Regions from separate parts of the Bacillus sp. M13(2017) genome, predicted to be linked through region 3. Evidence: predicted binding sites of a transcription regulator. Region 3 holds the regulator's gene; each other region holds the start of a gene.
What was found. Region 3 encodes LexA, which represses DNA repair genes until DNA is damaged. Its sites were predicted from a motif close to CGAACATATGTTCG; they were not measured.
Positions count from the first base shown of each region.

Region 1: the regulator LexA is predicted to act here: its motif matches at 1,542-1,555, upstream of CGQ22_RS06755 (YolD-like family protein).
Region 2: the regulator LexA is predicted to act here: its motif matches at 1,632-1,645, upstream of recN (DNA repair protein RecN).
Region 4: the regulator LexA is predicted to act here: its motif matches at 1,929-1,942, upstream of uvrB (excinuclease ABC subunit B).

Region 1 covers NZ_KZ268501.1:94,007-97,225, forward strand. Annotated here, with positions in the region: gene CGQ22_RS06740 (nucleoside triphosphate pyrophosphohydrolase family protein) at 1-130, shown strand, start outside; gene CGQ22_RS06745 (restriction endonuclease) at 189-494, shown strand; partial or broken gene CGQ22_RS32700 (HNH endonuclease) at 741-917, shown strand; gene CGQ22_RS06755 (YolD-like family protein) at 1,157-1,504, opposite strand; gene CGQ22_RS06760 (response regulator aspartate phosphatase) at 1,694-2,767, shown strand; gene CGQ22_RS06765 (hypothetical protein) at 2,764-2,889, shown strand; gene CGQ22_RS06770 (hypothetical protein) at 3,209-3,219, opposite strand, start outside.
Region 2 covers NZ_KZ268500.1:647,304-650,522, reverse strand. Annotated here, with positions in the region: gene recN (DNA repair protein RecN) at 1-1,514, opposite strand, end outside; gene argR (arginine repressor ArgR) at 1,779-2,228, opposite strand; gene CGQ22_RS03750 (TlyA family RNA methyltransferase) at 2,371-3,210, opposite strand; gene dxs (1-deoxy-D-xylulose-5-phosphate synthase) at 3,214-3,219, opposite strand, start outside.
Region 3 covers NZ_KZ268515.1:22,202-25,420, forward strand. Annotated here, with positions in the region: gene CGQ22_RS25855 (bifunctional metallophosphatase/5'-nucleotidase) at 1-663, shown strand, start outside; gene CGQ22_RS25860 (DUF896 domain-containing protein) at 703-942, opposite strand; gene CGQ22_RS25865 (YneB family resolvase-like protein) at 988-1,644, opposite strand; gene lexA (transcriptional repressor LexA) at 1,786-2,406, shown strand; gene CGQ22_RS25875 (DUF4097 family beta strand repeat-containing protein) at 2,497-3,219, opposite strand, start outside.
Region 4 covers NZ_KZ268502.1:252,169-255,387, forward strand. Annotated here, with positions in the region: gene CGQ22_RS10420 (MerR family transcriptional regulator) at 9-770, shown strand; gene CGQ22_RS10425 (hypothetical protein) at 767-1,387, shown strand; gene CGQ22_RS10430 (DUF4362 domain-containing protein) at 1,432-1,863, shown strand; gene uvrB (excinuclease ABC subunit B) at 2,014-3,219, shown strand, end outside.

The DNA.
Region 1 (3,219 bases), on a different contig from region 3:
GAAAAGCAGTGAGGAAGCTGTAGAAACAAAAAAAGAAGACATGAAAGATGAGTTGGCAGATCAATTGGATATTGATTTAGAAGAGATTATTATAAACAAAATAGAAAAAATAATAAAAAATATCCAGTAGAGAAATCTCGAGACTCTAAAAAGAAATATAATGAAATTTAAAAAAGGTGGAATTAAATATGTTATATCTTTTTACTGCAAGTAATGATAGTGCTATAAAAAATTTGGAAGCTACTATTGAAAAACCATATCCTATTTCTACATGTTTAGCAGATTTAGATGCCGATACAGTAACTAAACTTAAAGATAATGAATTACATGAGAATGTATGTATGTGGGGAGCAACTCCTGGTTCTTCAAATGTTGATAGATGGGAAAAGTTAAAAGAGGGTGACGGGATTTTAGCATATTCTAAAGGGGAATTTAAGTTTTTCGGGACAATTTTTGCTAAGACTCATAACCCAGATGTGGCTAGAAAAATTTAGAAAACAAACGATAATGATGAAACTTGGGAATACATCTATTTTATTAAGGACCTAAAACCTGTAAATATTAAAGCAATCGAATTCGCAGCTTTCTTTGGCTACAAATTGAACCATACACCACAAGGATTTACTAATATTGATTCAACAAAATTAGAAATTAAATTAGCAAAATATAAATCTATTGATAATATTATTAAAGCGTTGAATGAGAGCTTTATTCTTTCTGAGGATGAGCAAGAGGAAGATATGTATCAGGCTAATATTGATTCGGATTTTAGTAAAGTAAAGATTGCAGAAGAATAGAAACCGGAAAATCGAAAAAAAACTAAAATGGAATCTGGTAGGGAAGTATGGCCTCGTGATCCGAAAAAAGCTAAACAAGCTATTAAACAGGCAGAATTTAAATGTGAAATAGATGACACAAAGGTAGAATGTTTCATACTTAAACATAGGTATTATTGTGATGGAAATTTAAATTTCGTCTTTTGAAAGTATCAATAATTTGTATTATTTTTATAGGGTTATATATTTTTCTTTTGCTCTGCTGTATAGCAGAGCTCTTTTTTGTCGTACAAAAGCCACCTATATATGTGAAGTGCACCCCAATTGTTAGGCTGTGTCTAACAATTGGGGTGCACTTCAGTACTGTCGGGCGGCTTCTTTTAATTTATATTCACCAATTCATCAAACTTAAACTTAGTATTCAAACCAAAAGCATCTGTACAATATATAGTTTTCGTCATCGGTTCAATATGTAATACATTTATGTACATGTCTTGCACCATTCCATCACGATAGTATGAGGTATGTATTTCTTCTTCCTCGTGAAAAGATTGCATTAACGCTCTTTCTATTCGTTCCATAGTATCTTGTGTTAAAAAAGGTTTAGGTACTTTATATTGTTCCTCAAACATTCTATGTATTTCCTCGTATTGCTCCGGTATTGAAGCAAACGGATTCCATTTCACCATACCTCTTCCACGTACTACAGGAAAGCCGTTATATTCCATGATGTAATACCTCACTTTTGTTTTTTTAACTCCACTACAAACAAACGTGTGTTCTTTTTTGGGTTTGAAAAGGGACCATTTTGTTAACATGAATATTCAAAAATATTTTTTTCAAGTTAGAATATTCAAAAACTTATTTATGCAAACAAGCATGTCATGATAACATTTAACAAAAGGGGGTAGAAGTAGATGAGTGTTGACATTATTTCTAAAGAAGAAATCACAAAATTATTAAACGACTGGTATCAAGCTATGATTTCACAACGTGTATTACAGTCTCAGAAAATAAAAGAAGATATTGCAAATAAAATCAATAATATTAAGGAAGACCAAACAATATTAGTCTACTACGCTTTATTGAATGCACGGTATAAACTGCTAATTCGGGATATGGATAGTACAAAAGATATTCTGGACAAAATCGAGCCTTTACCAGAGTCTACAGAAACATTTTTAGAGTACTATCATCATTTATTTAAAGCAATTTACGCTATTAATAAAGCAAACCATAGTGAAGCAAGAATGCAATTTGAAAAAGCTGAAACGTTTTTAGAGTACATGCATGATGAAATTGAAAAAGCTGAATTTAATTATTGGCTTGCAGTCCATTACTATCACGTATTAAAACCGATCTTAGCAGTTCAATTTGCTACAAAGGCGAATGAAGTATTTTCAATTAGTCCAGGGTATGAATTAAAAACTGCAGCATGCTTAAATACTTTAGGAATGGCACACATTCGACTAAATGAATTCGAAAGTGCAGAGGAATATTTACTTTCAGCACTAGGTACCTTCCAAAAATCTAATGATGAACTTCTTATTAAACGAGTTAAGCATAATTTAGGACTTTTATACGCAAGTCAAAACATGCCAGAGTTAGCAATTAAACACTTAGAGGATTCATTAGAAAATAACGCTAAAACTATGTTTCTTTTAGCAAGAGAACATTTTAAGTTAGGTTATAGTCATATCGCTAATGAATATATTGAGAATGGCTATAAGATTAGCGACTTATGTTATCGTCATCATTTCCGAATTTTAAAAGCAGTACATAACTATGTACCGCAAGAAGAATTAGAAAATGTGGTTATAGAAGGTATTTCGTATTTTGAAAAAGAAGAATTATATGATTGGGTAAAAGAATATGCTTCTCTTTTAGGTGAAATATTCTATGGTTCAGAAAATCACAGAAAAGCAAGCAAGTATTTGCACATCGCTTTAGATGCAGACAAAAATAGCATAGAAAGAAGGGCGCTAAAATGAAAAAAGCAATCTTATTAATGATGATGTTATCCGCTGTTTTTACTTTTGGTCTTACTAATGTAAAAGACATACCACAAAACGAAGCAATTGAAGTGTTTATGGATCATGGAGAACATATTTAAAACCTAAGGAAGAGGGCGCTTATAGTGTCCTCTTTTTAATATCTATTATTTATATGATGAGGTTGCAGGTACGTCTTTTGGTTATTGTTTGATAAACGTAAGATGTTTCTAAAAATGTGTATACAAAGGTGTAATTTTGTACTGTATATGTTCACATATTTGCTCACATTTTGTTCACGTACTATATAAAAAAGTATGAAAATCTATAAAAATAATTATTTCAATAAAATTTGTTTTAGATATTAAAAAGTGCCAAACCCCTTGTGGTATAAGGGGTTTGGCACTTTTTTGTTTTTTATATTTTATCAAATAAACAACCCTAAAACTGCT
Region 2 (3,219 bases), on a different contig from region 3:
TGCGTAATACAAAGTACTTGCGAGTTTACTGATACTCGATAAATTTTTTCTGCAATAGCCTGTGCGACCCGGCCACTTACACCCGTATCCACTTCATCAAAAATAACAGATGCAACCCCTTGATGCTTAGAAAAAATGCTTTTTAAAGCTAAAATGATACGAGATAACTCTCCTCCAGAAGCAACCTTTGAAAGTGGTTTTAGCGGCTCTCCTGGGTTCGTTGAAATATAAAATTCCACATGATCGTAACCGTCCGCCGTAAGTCTTACCGGTGCACCTTCCACAAGGGGCTCTTCTGCATTTCCTTCTCTCTTCATAATTCTCACTTCAAATTTCGTTTTCTCCATATATAATTCTTTTAATTCCTGATGAATTGCATTTGTAAGATGTTCTGCAAGCTCATGACGCATATTACTTAACAACGTTGCTTCTTTCAGAATAACACTTTCTAATTCCTTCAACTGTTTCTTCGTCGTTTCAATATGAACGTCTTTATTTTCAATCGTAAAAATTTCCTTTTCAATTTTATCAGCATACGCTAAAATCTCTTCTACAGTATTTCCATATTTTCTCTTTAGCATACGAATTTCATTCAAACGTGTTTCGATTTCATCTAAACGATTTGGATCATATTCCATCATATCGAGCTTTTCTCTCAGTTGATAGGCAACCTCTTCTAATAAGTAATAACTATTTGCAATTGAATCATGATTCTCTTGATACACTTCATCTAAATGTGTAATACTTTCCATTTGCCCCATTGCACTTCTTACATTATCTAATCCTTGTCCGTCGGCACTTAACGAACGATATGCATCACCTAACGCTTTATAAATCTTTTCAAAATTAGAAATTTGTAATCGTTCCTCAGTTAATTCATTTTCTTCATCCAGCTTTAAATCCGCCTTGCGAATTTCTTCATGCTGAAACTGAATTAAATCTAAGCGATGTGCCATTTGTTGTTCATTTTCACTTAACGATTTCAATTGTTTTTTTAATTTTTCATAGTCAGCGTATACGTTTTGATATATATCTAATTGTTTAACGATTCGATCCCCATCAAAATGATCAAGCATAAACAGATGTCGTTCTTCATTCATTAAATCTTGCGTTTCATGCTGTCCATGAATATCAACAAGTGTTTTCCCAATTTCTTTTAATATGCTAAGTGTAACAAGCTTCCCATTTACACGACATACACTCTTCCCGTTCGCAGCAATATCACGCTTTAAAATAATCATGCCATCTTCTATTTCTATATCTAACTCTTCTGCCTTTTCAATACATGGATGCTTCTCATCTTCAACATAAAATAACCCTTCAATCTCAGCCTTTTCTGTTCCATATCGAACAAATTCTGCTGACCCACGGCCACCTACAAGTAAACTAATTGCATCAATAATAATCGATTTTCCGGCCCCTGTTTCACCGCTTAAAACCGTTAAACCTTTTTGAAAAGAAATATTTAATGCTTCAATAATAGCAAAGTTTCTAATCGATAATTCCGATAACAATGCCCCATTCACCTCGTTATAAAATAATCCCTTACTAAAGGATTTTCTCAGTTCTTCATTCAAATAATCATGCTATATATTTGTATGTATATACTCTTCTAACCCGCTTCATTGTACCAAACATTTGTTTTACGGGTCAATCCATCTATTTTTTAACTTTATACACACAAAATATTATATTACAATTGAAAATTCATATTTTTAAACAATAAAAAAATCTTGTTCACTTTCCACTTTATGATGGAAAGCAAACAAGATTTTTTGTTACAACATATTTAAGAAACGATCAGAGACAACACCTGTATCTTCAGGTGTACGGCAAATAATTAAGCAAGTATCATCACCACAGATGGTTCCGATGATCTCATCCCACTCTAAATGATCAATAAGTGCTCCAAGTGAATGAGCGTTACCAGGCAATGTTTTTAGCACAAGCATATGTCCTGCCGTGTCTAATTTTACAAATGAATCCACTAGATTTCGTTTTAATTTTTGTAACGGGTTAAATCGTTGATCTGCTGGCAAGCTATATTTATAGCGCCCATCATGTAATGGCACCTTCACTAAGTGCAATTCTTTAATATCGCGCGATACTGTTGCTTGCGTTACATTAAATCCCTCATTACGTAAAATATCAACTAATTCATCTTGTGTTTCAATTTCTTTGTTTGCAATAATTTCCCTGATTTTAATATGGCGCTGACCTTTATTCATACATTTGCACCTCACACTATCTCTTACCATAGTTTAAACATTGGTATACTTCACTTATTTATGTTAACTTATAATTCGTTTCTTGTACACAATTGTTTTTGCAATCATTATACAATTACAGCAAAAAGAGGAACAACGTATGTTATTCCCCTTTCCCTTTTTGTTTTAGAACGTCATGCGCTTCTGTAACAACTTGCTCTATAGAAATTGGAGAATGATTTTCGCCATTCTCACGTTCACCATGCCATTTCAGATGAATTAAAAATTCAATATTACCATCCCCACCCGTAATTGGTGAGAATGTTAAACCTTCCACATCATAGCCTTCTTTTAAAGCAAAATCGACAATCATTTCTACAACAGCTTCATGTACTTTTCTATCACGAACGATACCTTTTTTCCCAACTTGCTCTCTTCCAGCTTCAAACTGCGGTTTAATTAACGCTGCTACATCTCCGTTAGGCATAAGCATTGTTTTTAAAACTGGCAGTATAAGCTTTAATGATATAAATGAAACATCAATACTTGCAAATTGCGGTAAACCACGTTCTAAATCTGCTGGTGTCACGTAACGGAAGTTTGTTCGTTCCATTACAACAACACGCTCATCTTGACGTAATTTCCACGCTAGTTGATTGTATCCTACATCTAATGCATAAGATAATTTCGCTCCATTTTGAAGCGCGCAATCTGTAAAGCCACCAGTTGATGAACCAATATCTATCATAACTTTATCTTGTAAATCAAGATGAAATGTCTCTAATGCCTTTTCAAGTTTATAACCACCACGACTTACATACGGCATAACTTGTCCTTTCACCGTAATCTCAGTATCTTGCGAGATTTTCTCTCCTGGCTTATCAAGTCTCATCTCATTTGCATATACGAGTCCGGCCATAATGGCGCGCTTTGCCTTCTCACGCGTTTCTATAAGTCCTCGCTCTACTAATAGTACATCTACTCTTTCTTTTTTTACGCTCATTTGTTACGC
Region 3 (3,219 bases):
GAAGAGAAAACACAAAAGTGGCTTGATCAACCTATTGGAATCATTCAGGGGGACATGCAAATTTCAGATGCTATGCAAACTCGTTTGCATGATCATCCTTTTATCGAATTCATAAATAAAATACAGATGAATATAGCTAATGTATCAATTTCTTGTACAAGTTTGTTCCATAATACATCTCCAGGTTTCCCTGAACATGTAACAATGCGTGATATCGTTTCTAATTATATTTATCCAAACACATTAAAAGTAATTAGAATAACTGGAGCAGATATAAAAGATGCTCTTGAACTCTCTGCTTCTTATTTCACATTAAAAACAGATGGATCAATCACCGTAAGTCCTATCTACATAGAACCAAAGCCACAACATTATAATTATGATATGTGGGAAGGGATTTCATACGTATTAAACATTTCAAAACCAATTGGTGAAAGAGTAGAATCTTTACAGCATAACAGTGCTCCTCTTAATATGAATGAAGAATATGACGTTGTAATGAATAATTATCGTGCAAGTGGCGGGGGAAATTTTTTTATGTTTCAAAACAAACCGGTAGTAAAAGATATACCCATAGATATGTCTGAACTTATCGCTAATTATATATTGGAACATAAAACGATAGAAGCAACTGTTAATAACAACTGGAAAGTTATTAAATAACGATTTTTACAAATAAAAAAGATGGGCTTCGCCCATCTTTTAATTTAATTTTGCATTATCTTGCTTTTTTAAAGCTTTTAATTTCGTCGGTGTAACATCTGTACCTTCTTCGTTAACAACTTTAATACCTTTAAGTTCGTTTAACATATTTTGACGAAATCCTTTTAAATATTGTTCACGTAGCGATTGACGCTCACGTTGCTCTTCTTCAGTTAAACCTTCAGCTTTTGCTTTTTTCGCTAAGAAGTTAATGCGTTCAACGAGTTCGTGATTAATCATCTCGAATCCCCCTTCTAATCAAAACTGATTATTATCATACAATAGTTACTCTTCTTTATCAAGCAATTGCTTCGTATACTCTACATATCTACGATGTACAGTCGCCTTTGAAACATTATGACCAAATCCACGTAATGTTGCTGCGATTTCTTCAAACGTGAGTTCACTTTTTCGCAAACGTACAATTTCCTCAATTGGCACTTCTTTTTTCTCTCTTCCTACACTTAAATGACGATTTTTTAAATTATTTTCTGGACGATAACCTTTTTCTACTGCACGTTGCATGCCTCGTTTAATTTTCAAGTTATGAATCTTTCTTTGATATTCTTCAACAATACCAATAATATCTAATACCATCGAATCAGAATCCGATAATTGTAATTCACCATTATGTGTATGCGTATATACTTTTATGCCTTCTTTATGTAAGCAATGCATTAATGCGATCTTCGCATTTCCTCTACCAAGGCGCGTTTCATCTTGTATAAGTAACACATCAATTTGTTCGTCTCGAATTGTATCCAACACCTCTAATATACCGTCACGTTCAATTGTATATCCACTAGCCTGCTCTTCAATCACCTTAGTAACATTCATTTGATAGCGCTCAGCTAAATGCAATAATTCATCTTTTTGACGTAACAATGATGTTTCTTGCGCTTCTTTCGTTGTACTCACACGTGCATAAATAATTGCATTCATTTTGAACCCCTCTTTCTCCCTATTATTTCCCTATAGTGTAACATAAATCCGCCATTTGTTCGAACTTATGTTTGTAGAATGTTTTTTCACATGTTATACTTATTAATAAGAAAAATGAAAGAAAACGAGGTGTTAGAAAACATGGAAAAGTTAACGAAACGCCAGCAAGACATTCTCGACTTTATTAAGCTAAAAGTACAAGAAAAAGGATATCCACCTTCCGTACGTGAAATTGGTCAAGCAGTCGGCCTCGCTTCTAGTTCTACAGTGCACGGACATTTATCACGATTAGAAGAAAAAGGATACATTCGACGCGATCCAACAAAACCACGTGCCATTGAAATTTTAGGCGAAGACCGAATGGATACGGAAACACAATCTGTTATTCAAGTTCCAATTGTCGGAAAAGTTACTGCTGGTTTACCAATTACGGCGGTCGAAAGCGTAGAGGAACATTTCCCACTTCCAGCTAGTATTGTTGCTGGAGCAGACCAAGTGTTCATGTTACGTATTTCTGGAGATAGTATGATTGAAGCTGGTATTTTCGATGGAGATTTAGTTGTTGTTCGCCAACAACAGTCTGCATATAATGGTGAAATTGTAGTCGCTTTAACAGAAGATAACGAAGCAACTGTTAAACGTTTCTATAAAGAAAAAGACCATTTCCGTCTACAACCAGAAAATTCTTCGTTAGAACCTATCATTTTAAAACAAGTGTCAGTTATCGGGAAAGTAATTGGCGTATATCGTGATTTACATTAAAAATAATAAAAAGAAGATAATTACCTTATTTACATACGGTAATTATCTTCTTTTTGTATTTTGATAGATTTCCATGCATTCTATTTCTTATTAACGAGTTTCAATCGTCACATCTCCAGCAGCCGTTTTACCGCTAATCTTTTTACTACCATTTCCAATTGTTACATTTTTATTTTCTTCATTAAAAATTGTTACATCTCCCGCAGCACTTTGCCCAGTAATTACCGCATCTTGTGGTTTTTCCGATAAAGTAATATCTATATCTCCCGCAGTTGAACTTGCTTCTAGATTATACTTAGAATCATGATCTTGAATATTTATTTCCCCACTTGTTGTTTTTGCGGTCACTTTCCCTAATACCTTCTTAAAGTTCACCTCACCAGCTTTTGTCGATCCCTCCACATTCTTAGCCGTTACTTGTTTCAACTCTACTTCTCCAGCAAGTGTTCTAACACTTACGCTATCACTTTTCACATCACTCATTTCGATTTGTCCAGCAGATGAATTTACTTTTACATCTTGGTAAGAGCGTTCGGGCACAAGGAGAGTCAATTTAGACGTTTGAAACCTAAAATCGTAAAAAGAAAAATCAAATGAAGCACCTTTTTCTCTTTCCCCAATAACTTTTAATGTGTCACCATCTTCTGCGATACGAATCTCTTGTTTACGTACATCTCCCGATTGCTTTACATAAAAAGAAGAGTCAGGAGATTTTTGGACAATAATATCCCCGGCATCTAACTTAACTTCTATATTTTTTAATGTTTCGTTTTTAATTACATTTTCTTTATCGCCTTTTTCAGCAGTCTGTAC
Region 4 (3,219 bases), on a different contig from region 3:
AAGAGGTGATGGTAGTGATTTCAATACAACAATTGACGAAAGAAACAGGGGTAACAGTACGTACATTACGTTATTATGATCAAATAGATTTATTAAAGCCGAGCGGGAAAACAGAAGGCGGGCATCGGTTATATAGTGAAAATGACGTTATTCGTTTGCAACAAATTTTATTTTTAAAGGAAATGGGATTTTCATTAAAAGAGTCTGCGAATATGTTAGTAAAAGGTGAGCTTAATTTAAAGGATTTGCTTGAAAAACAACTTCGATTTGTACAGGAAGAACAAAAGAAGTTTAATCGAATGGAGCGTGTTTTACAAGCTGTTGTTTATTCGGTAGATGTAGAGGGAGAACTTGATTGGAAAGTTATGTTTGAACTGATTCAGCTTTCAAAACAGTCTTCTCGTATACGTGAAATATTTCAAAATGAAGTGTTTTCAAAGGAAGAACAAAAATTGCTTCATAATTTGCCAAATATGAGTGAACAAGATCCGAATGTTTTAGAGTGGGTAGATGTATTAAAGCAATTACGCACTTTTATGAAATACGGCAAAGAAGTCGCGAGTGATGAGGTACAAAGGGCAACGAAGAGATTAATGCAGAAGTGTTTAGAAATGGCCAATGGTGATGAAGCATTTTTAGATAAGTTATGGGAAGTTAGAAAATCGAAGGAAGATTCACAGAAAATGAGCATGTATCCAATTGAAGAAGAATTTTTATTATATATGGATGAAGCTTTTCGTATATATGATGAAAAGGAGAAGGGTAAATGAGTATACTCGCAGAATATCGTTGGTATTTTTTAATTGGGGCAGAGATTGTATTTTGGTTATCGGCTATCGGTTTCTTTTTACTCCGTTACGGATTCCGTTTGAAGAAGGCAAGCTTTATTATGGGGATTGTACTACTCGTAAATGAAGTGTTCATTTTATCCTTAGGAGTAGTGGACTATTATCAAACAGGAAAGTTCTCTAACTTTCAGATCATTACTGTAATTATTTTATTGTATGCAGTTTTCTACGGGAAAAAGGATTTGAAGAAGCTTGATATATTTGCGCAAAAGCTAGTTGCGAAATGGCGGAATGAACCAGCGCCAATTATGGAAGAGCACGTAGAATTAACAGGTATGGCTTATGCGAAGCAGGAAATAAAAAATTGGGTATTACATCTTGTTTTATTCGTTGGTGTGCACATATTCTTTTACTTCGCGTATGGATTTATTCCATTTGAAAAATGGGGTAATTGGTTAGAATCGGGAATCGTTTTAAATAAAGCTGCAAGTCGCGTCAGCCAAGTGTGGGCGATTGTATTTTTAATTGATACAGCAATTTCATTTTCATATGTTATTTTTCCGAAGAAGGAGAAAGGAAAAGAAAAGCTACTTTCATAGTTGAAAGTAGCTTTTGGGTATACAAATAATTTTTATAGGAGAGGATAAAAATAGGAAAAAGAACCATTTATATATATCTATTTCTCTTTAGTTTAGTAGCATGTTCACCATCTAACACTACAATTAACAAGAAGAATGATGTCATTGTAAAGGGAACCAGGATTTCCAATCTAGATAAATTCGAGCAGTTCGTTTGGAATGTGGAACAAGGGAAAGTTGATGAAATAAGAATTGTACAGTATACCGAAGAAGATGACCCGGTTTTTCAAACATTAGAGCATAGTGGGAAAGATATACATTATGTGTTAGATAGTAGACAAGACAAATTTGCTGGTGAGGATAAGAGGTTATATAAAGATAGCTGTAAAAGGATTGTTAAAGAGCAGTGTGAATCGCAAACGGCTTATAGGTTAATAGACTGTGTGAATGAAAATGGGCGCAATGGATATGACTTAGTATATGTACCTAAAAAATAGAATTAGTAGAGGAAGGAAGTATTTACTCCTTCCTTTTTCTACGTGTATATTGTCGAAAATTTTACCGAATATCTGTTCGTTTTTTTAGGTTTTTTATAGGTATTCGTGGTAAAATAATAATACAGATTTTTATGAGGAGGTCGGATTTTCTTGGAACGTCAATTTGAAATTGTCTCAGCGTATTCCCCGCAAGGTGATCAGCCGGTAGCTATAGAGAAGCTTGTAGAGGGAATTAATAGTGGAAAGAAAAAGCAAGTGTTGCTTGGAGCGACAGGAACGGGTAAGACATTTACGATTTCAAATGTCATTAAAGAAGTGCAAAAGCCAACACTTGTTATGGCTCATAATAAAACGTTAGCAGGGCAGTTATATAGTGAGTTGAAAGACTTTTTCCCGAATAATGCAGTTGAATATTTTGTTAGTTACTACGATTATTACCAGCCAGAAGCGTATGTACCACAAACAGATACGTTTATTGAAAAGGATGCGCAGATTAATGATGAAATTGATAAATTGCGTCACTCGGCAACGTCTGCATTATTTGAACGGGACGATGTAATTATCGTTGCGAGTGTTTCGTGTATATATGGCTTAGGTTCTCCAGAAGAATACCGCGAGTTAGTTGTTTCGCTTCGAGTTGGTATGGAAAAAGACCGCAATCAATTGCTTCGTGAACTTGTTGATGTACAGTATGGACGTAATGATATTGATTTCAAGCGTGGTACATTCCGTGTGCGCGGAGATGTAGTTGAAATCTTCCCAGCATCACTTGATGAGCATTGTATTCGAATTGAGTTTTTCGGTGATGAAATCGATCGTATTCGTGAAGTAAATGCGTTAACAGGTGAAGTATTAGCAGAACGTGATCATGTAGCAATCTTCCCAGCATCTCACTTCGTTACACGTGAAGAGAAAATGAAGGTCGCTATTGAAAATATCGAAAAAGAATTAGAAGAGCGTTTAAAGGAATTAAATGATAATGGTAAGTTGTTAGAAGCGCAGCGTATAGAACAGCGTACACGTTATGATTTAGAAATGATGCGTGAGATGGGCTTTTGTTCAGGCATTGAAAACTATTCCCGCCATTTAACGCTTCGACCAGCAGGGGCAACACCGTATACGTTATTAGATTATTTCCCTGAAGATTTCTTAATCGTCATGGATGAGTCGCACGTATCAGTACCGCAAGTAAGAGCGATGTATAACGGTGACCAAGCACGTAAGCAAGTGCTTGTGGATCATGGATTCCGTCTGCCATCGGCTTTAGATAATAGACCGCTTATGTTTGATGAGTTTGAAGAGAAAACAAATCAAGTTATTTATGTTTCAGCAACGCCAGGACCGTACGAGTTAGAG